2 regions of the Shewanella sp. 0m-6 genome follow, and region 1 is predicted to be linked to the other one. Evidence: predicted binding sites of a transcription regulator. Region 1 holds the regulator's gene; the other holds the start of a gene.
What was found. The regulator sigma-54, encoded in region 1, starts transcription at its own class of promoters, with help from an activator protein. The targets are predictions, from matches to a motif close to GTTGGCACGNNNNTNGNNT.

Region 2: a site for sigma-54 is predicted at 2,332-2,350, ahead of flhA (flagellar biosynthesis protein FlhA). Genes of this name have one in related genera too.

Annotation. Positions count from the first base shown of each region.
Region 1 is NZ_JBRIMD010000004.1:197,611-201,830, forward strand. Features, by position in the region: gene rapZ (RNase adapter RapZ) at 1-508, opposite strand, end outside; gene ptsN (PTS IIA-like nitrogen regulatory protein PtsN) at 716-1,159, opposite strand; gene hpf (ribosome hibernation promoting factor) at 1,162-1,449, opposite strand; gene ACVBJC_RS04835 (RNA polymerase factor sigma-54) at 1,479-2,942, opposite strand; gene lptB (LPS export ABC transporter ATP-binding protein) at 3,079-3,810, opposite strand; gene lptA (lipopolysaccharide transport periplasmic protein LptA) at 3,807-4,220, opposite strand, start outside.
Region 2 is NZ_JBRIMD010000011.1:64,496-68,715, reverse strand. Features, by position in the region: gene fliQ (flagellar biosynthesis protein FliQ) at 1-139, shown strand, start outside; gene fliR (flagellar biosynthetic protein FliR) at 254-1,051, shown strand; gene flhB (flagellar biosynthesis protein FlhB) at 1,103-2,236, shown strand; gene flhA (flagellar biosynthesis protein FlhA) at 2,388-4,220, shown strand, end outside.

The DNA of each region.
Region 1 (4,220 bases):
TAAAACCAAACGATTCGAAGTTGATCATCAACTCTTTATCAAGATTGCCAAGTAGGATCTCACGCACCTGATCATTAAGATCGTAAATGTTGAGATTTGAGGTATCGATATAATGATCGACAATGTTGGCTAGCGGCTCTAACAAGCGACCTTCTAGCGCAATGGCCTCTTTAAGCGAAATGTTATCGTGCGATAAAGGGTGCAGACGACGGGTCTCGTTATAACGTTTAAGTAGCACTTCATCGCTTGAGTTAAGGAAAAAGCTTAATAACTCGACCCCATCAGGCAGAAAAGTGAGGTGCTTAACCAGCTCATCTTTCTTTTCTGGCAGGTTACGAATATCGACACTGATGGCGACAAGCTTAGTGTTACCCGATAGCTCTTTGAGTAAGGTCCCCATCATTGGCAAGGGCAGGTTATCGACACAATAATAGCCGAGATCTTCTAGCATTCTTAATAGAACGGACTTACCTGAACCGGAGCGACCTGAGACTAAAACAAGCTTCATCGTATGATTACCTGATAGACATTAAACAAAATGTATGATTTTTGTGGTTATATTGTGTAAGTGTATAGATTAACTTTTTTAAGGCTGAAAGCAAGAAGTTGAGCGGGTGAATAAGAATAAATAATATTGCTGTAATAATTACTTAGGTCTTTAAATCATTTACCTTTTGTGTAAAAAAATAAATAACTTAAAGACCTGAGTAGTTAGCTATTGGGTAATGACTTGGTATAGCTCTGATTCATTGCTGGTCTTTCTCAACTGCTTAACCACCGCTTTATCGTTGAGTTTTTCAGCCATACAAGACAGTGTTGCTAAATGTTGCTCACACTGATCAGATGGCACCAATAAAGCAAATAGAATATCGACAGGCTGCTTATCGAATGAGTCAAATGGGATAGGAACTTCACATTTAACCAATACTGCAACTGGACGTTCTATATTCGACAGCCTTCCATGAGGAATCGCTATACCATTACCTATTCCCGTGCTACCCATTTTCTCTCGTGCCAAGAGACTTTCAAAGATCTCTTGTGAAGAAAGGGTTGGGTACTGGACAGCGGCAATGTCACTGATTAACTCCAGTACTTTTTTCTTACTGCCCGGAGTGGCGCAGGTAGTGCACTCCGGCTGCAGGATGGTACTTAGTTCCATCGTTAGTGTTTAGTCAGCTTCTCTTTGTGTTTAATAACCTGACGATCTAGTTTATCGATCAGGGAGTCTATTGCAGCATACATATCTGCATGTTCCGAAATAGCAAATACTTCCCCTTTTTTAAGGTGAATTTTAGCTTCGGCAATCTGCTGCATTTTTTGTACATTCAAAATAACGTGCACATTATTGATCTGATCGAAATGTCGTTCAAGCTTTGTAAATTTCTCTTCTACATAACCGCGTAGTGAATCGGTGATTTCGATGTGATGTCCTGTCAGGTTGATTTGCATTATCGATCCTCCATGTGCCTAATTTTGAGTTATAAACTCTTACGTTGGTTTGAGGGCGGGATCAGCATCGCTTCTCGATATTTTGCAATCGTACGTCTAGCAACTTTAATCCCTTGTTCAGCCAGAAGCTGGGCCATTTTGCTATCGCTTAACGGTTTCCTCTGGTTTTCAGCTGCGACTAATTTCTTAATAAATGCCCTAATTGCTGTCGATGAGCATTCTCCGCCATCGTCGGTACCCACATGGCTTGAGAAGAAATATTTTAGTTCAAAAATGCCCCTTGGGGTGTGCATGTACTTCTGTGTGGTAACACGTGAAATGGTAGATTCATGCATTTCAACAGCTTCGGCAATGTCATTGAGTACCATAGGTTTCATGGCTTCTTCACCGAACTCAAAAAAGCCTTGCTGGAATTTGACGATACAGTTTGTCACTTTCAATAAGGTGTCGTTGCGGCTTTCCAGGCTCTTTATAAACCACTTAGCTTCTTGCAGGTGGCCACGGATAAATTGACCGTCGGCCTGATTCGTTGTGCTACGCGCCATTGATGCGTAATGCTGATTAACATTAATCTTAGGCATATAGTCAGGATTTAGCTCTACCACCCAGCGACCTTTTTTCTTGCTGACAGACACGTCGGGAATGACGTATTCATCTTTACTGCGTGCAATGGCAAGCCCAGGTCTTGGGTTAAGAGTTTGGATCAGTGTGATCGCCTCACGTAAATCATCCTCTTTGAGTTTTGTTTTACGCATTAACTGCCTAAAATCACGCCCCGCAATAAGGTCTAAATAGTCTTTAATCAGTAATCTTGCATTTTCAATGTGCGGTGTATCTGCGGCATATTGTGCTAGCTGGATAAGTAGGCATTCACTTAAGTTGCGGGCGGCAACACCGATAGGATCAAAATGTTGAATTCGTTTTAAAACGGCTTCGACTTCATCGAGTTCAGTTTCAGGATCGCCCATCGCTTCGAGAATTTCGTCACAGCTCTGGGTTAAATAACCTCGTTCATCGATCGCATCAATAATCGCGGTGGCGATAGCAAGATCGTTATCTGAAAATGGGGTGAGGTTCTTTTGCCACTCAAGATGCTCATATAAGCCTTCGCTAGTCTCGCCTTGGAATGGCATGTCATCTTCACGACTTACGCCTGAGCTAGCATTAGAGGAAACGGTGTAGACTTCATCCCAAGTGGTATCCATAGGCAGGTCATCGGGCATGGAATCTTGGGTGAGGGCTTCGGAGGTGTCAACGCTTGCGCTATCTTGGGTGAGTTCACTATTAGAGTCATTTACAGAGTGATCTTCATCGTTGATCATATCGCCATCTGACTGCTCTTCATCTAGCTCCAGTAACGGATTAGAATCTAATGCTTGTTGGATCTCTTGTTGCAGCTCTAAAGAAGACAGTTGTAACAGGCGAATGGCCTGTTGTAACTGGGGAGTCATAGTGAGCTGTTGACCCATTTTGAGCTGGAGTGACGCTTTCATTTTACCGCTATTCCCTACACTGTAGTTAAACGTTAAAGCTCGTTGAACTGGCGAAGGTTGCTCAAAAACTCAACACGTTGATTTTTTTTGGAAATAATTCCATATTGAGTTTTTCAGCTTCCATACTGTGAATTAACTATAGCCTGAATTGTTCACCTAAGTACACCGCTCGAACCTGTTGGTTGTCCAAGATTTCGGCAGGTGTACCTTCAGCAATCAGATTTCCGTGGCTTACTATGTAAGCACGCTCACAAACGTCCAAAGTTTCGCGAACATTATGATCGGTGATCAGTACGCCCAGACCGCGACTCTTAAGTTGTTCAATAATTTTTTTAATATCGATAACTGAAATGGGGTCAACACCCGCGAACGGCTCATCTAACAAGATAAACTTTGGATTAGCTGCGAGTGCCCGAGCAATTTCTACCCGGCGGCGTTCGCCTCCAGACAATGCCATACCTTGGCTGTCACGAATGTGAGTGATATGAAACTCTTCGAGTAGATGCTCAAGTTGTTCTTCACGTTGCTCGTTATTGATGTCATGACGAGTCTGTAAGACGGCCATGATGTTGTCACGTACTGACAGCTTTCTAAAAATACTGGCTTCCTGAGGTAGGTAACCGATACCTTTACGGGCGCGTAAATGCATAGGATCGAGCGTAAGATCGTCATCATCAATAAAGATCTTACCCTTATCACTCTGTACTAGGCCAACCACCATGTAGAATGTCGTTGTTTTACCTGCACCGTTTGGGCCAAGCAAACCAACAATCTGACCTGTCTTTACGGTTAAGCTAACATCTTGTACGACGGCACGATTTTTATAGCTCTTAGCAAGATTGACCGCTTTTAAGGTGATTTGGTTCATTGCTGTTCCTGCTTTTTCGCTGGCGATTCTGGTTTCTCTTCCTGATAGGTTTCAGGCTGAATAATGGTGATAACTCTGTCATCGCCCTTGCCAGTACTTTCTGCAATAAGCTGTTGCAAACTGATGTTGTATTTAATGCGGTTACCTGTGACCTGGCTACCGTCTTGCGCTAGGGTGGCTTCGCCTACTAAGGTGAGTGTGCGCGTAGCAAGTTCGTAGCGGATCTCTTTTGCGCTAGCCGTTGCCGGGCGTCCATCATCCATTATTTGGGTGTAAGTGGCTGGGTTACCAGTCGCCACAAGCGTTTTACCGCTCTTATCTTCTTTTGAGAAAACCCGTAGCTTATCGGCATTCATCTTGATTGTGCCCTGAGTGACTTCGACAGGCCCAAAAAAGATAACCTGATTATT
Region 2 (4,220 bases), on a different contig from region 1:
TAACGAGCAAACCTTAAGTTTTCTACCTCGTTTACTGACCACGTTATTAGCACTCATGTTAATGGGGCATATGCTGGTTCAGATGATGATGGATTTCTTTTTCCAGATGGTGGATATGATCCCCCAAGTCATAGGTTAACTATTTACAGGTGCTTATGAACATCGATTGTTATTTCCCGATGGTGAAAAAGAGCGGCTCACAGGTAATGATTAATCTGTATAGCAAGTTCTTAATGAATACGCGGAATTAATTATGGAGATCTTGCTCGATACCATCATGAACGGCATCGCAGGTTACATGTGGCCTTTAACGCGAATTTCCAGCATGTTTATGGTGATGGTCGTCTTTGGTGCAACGACGACTCCCACTAGAGTAAGGTTATTACTGTCTGTTGCCGTTACGGTTGCTGTCGCTCCAGTACTGCCTACTATGCCCACAATCGATCTATTTTCATTGAGTGCAGCCTTTATCACCGCACAGCAAATTGTTATTGGCGTCGCGATGGGGTTTGCCACACAATTGCTAATGCAGACCTTTGTCCTTACCGGTCAGATCATCGGTATGCAGACCAGTCTAGGTTTCGCCTCTATGGTCGATCCCAGCTCGGGACAACAAACCCCAGTTATTAGTAACTTCTTCTTACTGCTCACCACCATGATTTTCTTAGCGGTAGATGGTCACCTGTTATTGATAAAAATGGTGATCGCCAGCTTTGATTCTATCCCGGTGTCTATGCAAGGGTTAAGTCTGGCGAGTTACCGCCTATTTACCGAATTTGTGGGCTATATGTTTGGTGCAGCCTTGACGATGTCGCTATCCGCTATTGTGGCGCTGCTCACCATTAACTTGTCATTTGGTGTAATGACGCGCGCCTCACCACAGTTAAATATCTTCTCTATCGGCTTTCCTGTCACCATGATTGCAGGCTTGTTTATTCTTTGGCTAACTTTGTCACCCATCATGACGCATTTTGATGAAGTGTGGCGTGAAGTTCAGCTACTACTTTGTAATGTACTTGAGCTGCAATGCCGCGCCGATGGTGGGCTGTAATCATGCTTTATGGCGAATGTGTTCACGTTACAAGGTGGAGGGCGGCTATAAATGGCTGAAAACGATAGTAGCCAAGAAAAAACAGAGGAAGCCACCTCCAGAAAGTTGCAACAGGCAAAAGACAAAGGGCAGGTTGCACGCTCAAAAGATCTAGGAACTTCTGCCGTACTGATCGCGGCTTCGGTAGGCTTGTTAATGACTGGCCCCGATATCGCACAGGCGATGCATAACATCATGACGAAGTTATTTACGCAGAGTCGTGACGAGATTTTTGATACCAATCAGATGATGAATGTTTGGGGGATGGTAGGCACTGAACTTGCGGTCCCGTTGATGGGTTTTATTGCGTTTTTAGCCTTAATCGCATTTGCAGGTAATGTCGCCCTTGGTGGCATGTCATTTTCGGTTAAAGCTTTTATGCCCAAGGCCAGCAAAATGAGCCCTATGGCTGGGTTTAAGCGGATGTTTGGCGTGCAAGCCTTGGTTGAACTTACTAAAGGTATTGCTAAGTTCTCTGTGGTCGCCATTACTGCCTATCTATTATTGACCCTCTATTTAGATGATATTTTGATGCTGTCGCAAGATCACTTGCCAGGCAATATTTACCATGCTCTGGACATAGTGGTATGGATATTTATTTTACTTTGCGCATCCACTTTCCTGATCGTCATTATTGATGTGCCATTTCAGATTTGGAATCATGCCAAACAGTTAAAGATGACCAAGCAAGAAGTGAAAGACGAATACAAGGACACCGAAGGAAAGCCAGAGGTGAAAGGACGCATTCGTCAGTTACAACACGAGATGTCTCAAAGGCGGATGATGGGTGAAGTGCCCAATGCCGACGTTATTGTTGTTAACCCTGAGCATTACGCAGTGGCGGTTAAATACGATGCGACTCGTTCTACGGCCCCTTTTGTTGTGGCAAAAGGCGTGGATGAAGTGGCGTTTAAAATCAGAGAAATTGCTAGAGAGCACGACGTGGCAATAGTCTCAGCTCCGCCACTGGCACGTGCTATTTTTCATACTACTAAAATTGACCAAGAGATCCCTGAAGGGTTATTCACTGCAGTGGCTCAGGTGCTTGCTTATGTATTCCAATTACGACAATACCAAAAAGGCAAGGGCAGGCGTCCTAATCCTGTTCCAATTAAACAGCCGATCCCAGATGAATTAAAACATTAAAGTCCTTTTTATGCCCAAAAATCAACCACTCGCAACGTCAGATATTCTTTGCTAGTCGCTTTCAGGTTATAGTCGCGACAATTCTTATAAAAATAATTGGTACAGTATTTGCTGTATTGGCGTTAGACGTCAAAGATCGGACTCAGGGTGAATGGAACTTAAAGCAAGTCTAGGCCAATTAAAACAGATAAAGCCTGCGCATTTAAAAGGTATTGGTACGCCGTTATTGGTTTTAGCCGCTCTGGCTATGATCATTTTACCTATGCCCGCGTTCCTGCTCGATATCCTTTTTACCTTCAATATCGCACTGGCACTCGTGGTACTCCTCGTTGCCATTTACAGCGACAGACCGCTAGATTTTGCTGCATTCCCTACCGTTTTGCTGGTGGCAACCCTACTCAGGCTTGCACTGAACGTTGCCTCAACGCGTGTGGTCCTGCTTGAAGGCCATAATGGTGGTGACGCGGCAGGTAAGGTGATTGAGGCCTTTGGCTCTGTGGTGATTGGTGGCAACTATGCCGTTGGTCTAGTCGTGTTTTTAATCCTTATTATTATCAACTTTGCCGTTGTGACAAAAGGCGCGGGGCGAATATCTGAGGTAAGTGCTCGCTTTACCCTAGACGCCATGCCAGGTAAGCAGATGGCGATTGATGCCGACTTAAACGCTGGCTTATTAACGCAAGAAGAAGCGCGTTCTCGCCGCGCTGAAGTGACCCGTGAAGCCGACTTTTACGGTGCCATGGACGGTGCGTCAAAATTTGTAAAAGGTGATGCGGTCGCCGGTATATTAATTCTTGTGATTAACATTGTGGGCGGTTTTATTATTGGTATCGCTCAGCATGATTTATCTTTCTCTGCGGCAGTTGAAATTTATACCCTATTAACGATTGGTGATGGCCTAGTGGCGCAGATCCCCGGTCTACTCTTATCTATTGCCGCGGCTTTGATGGTAACGCGTCAAAATGAATCCGGTGATATGGGCGAAATGGTTATGGGGCAGATGTTTGACAGTCCCAAGGCGCTAGCCATCGCTTCAGGCGTGATGTTCGTGATGGGCATTGTGCCAGGTATGCCACATTTGGTGTTCTTATCATGTGCAGCGGCAGCTGGCGCGGGCGCTTACTTCATTAAGAAAAAGCAACAAACAGACCGAGAGCGCGCACTGGAGCTGGCAAAAACAGGTCCTGTTGAGCCTCGCGACTCGCAGCCAAAAGAGCTGAGTTGGGATGATGTACAGCATGTTGACACCATTGGCCTAGAAGTGGGTTACCGCTTAATTCCATTAGTGGATAAAGGTCAGGGCGGCGAGCTGCTTGGACGCATTAAAGGCGTGCGTAAGAAGCTCTCACAAGAGCTAGGCTTTCTGGTGCCAGCCGTTCACATTCGCGATAACCTCGATTTATCCCCCAATGCTTACCGGATCTCATTAATGGGCGTGGCATCGGGTGAAGCTGAAATTCGTCATGACTGTGAGCTAGCGATTAATCCTGGGCAAGTATATGGCAAGCTAGATGGTATCGAAACGAAAGACCCCGCTTTTGGTCTGGATGCGGTGTGGATCGCTCCCGAAATGCGTGAGCACGCACAAACCTTAGGTTACACGGTAGTCGACGCCTCAACGGTAGTGGCCACTCACATCAGCCAACTACTATCGAATAACGCCGCCAAACTGCTTGGCTATGAAGAAGTTCAGCAACTACTTGAAATGCTTGGTAAGCATTCGCCTAAATTGGTTGATGGCTTTATTCCAGATGTGATGCCACTGGGCAGCGTCGTTAAAGTGATGCAGAACTTGCTCAATGAAGGTGTGTCTATTCGTGACATGAAGACCATCGTACAGACGTTACTTGAATATGGACCAAAGAGCAGCGACACCGAAGTATTAACTGCTGCGGTTCGAATAGCCCTAAAACGTATGATAGTGCAAGAGATCAGCGGACCTGAGCTTGAAATCCCTGTCATTACTTTGGCGCCAGAGTTGGAA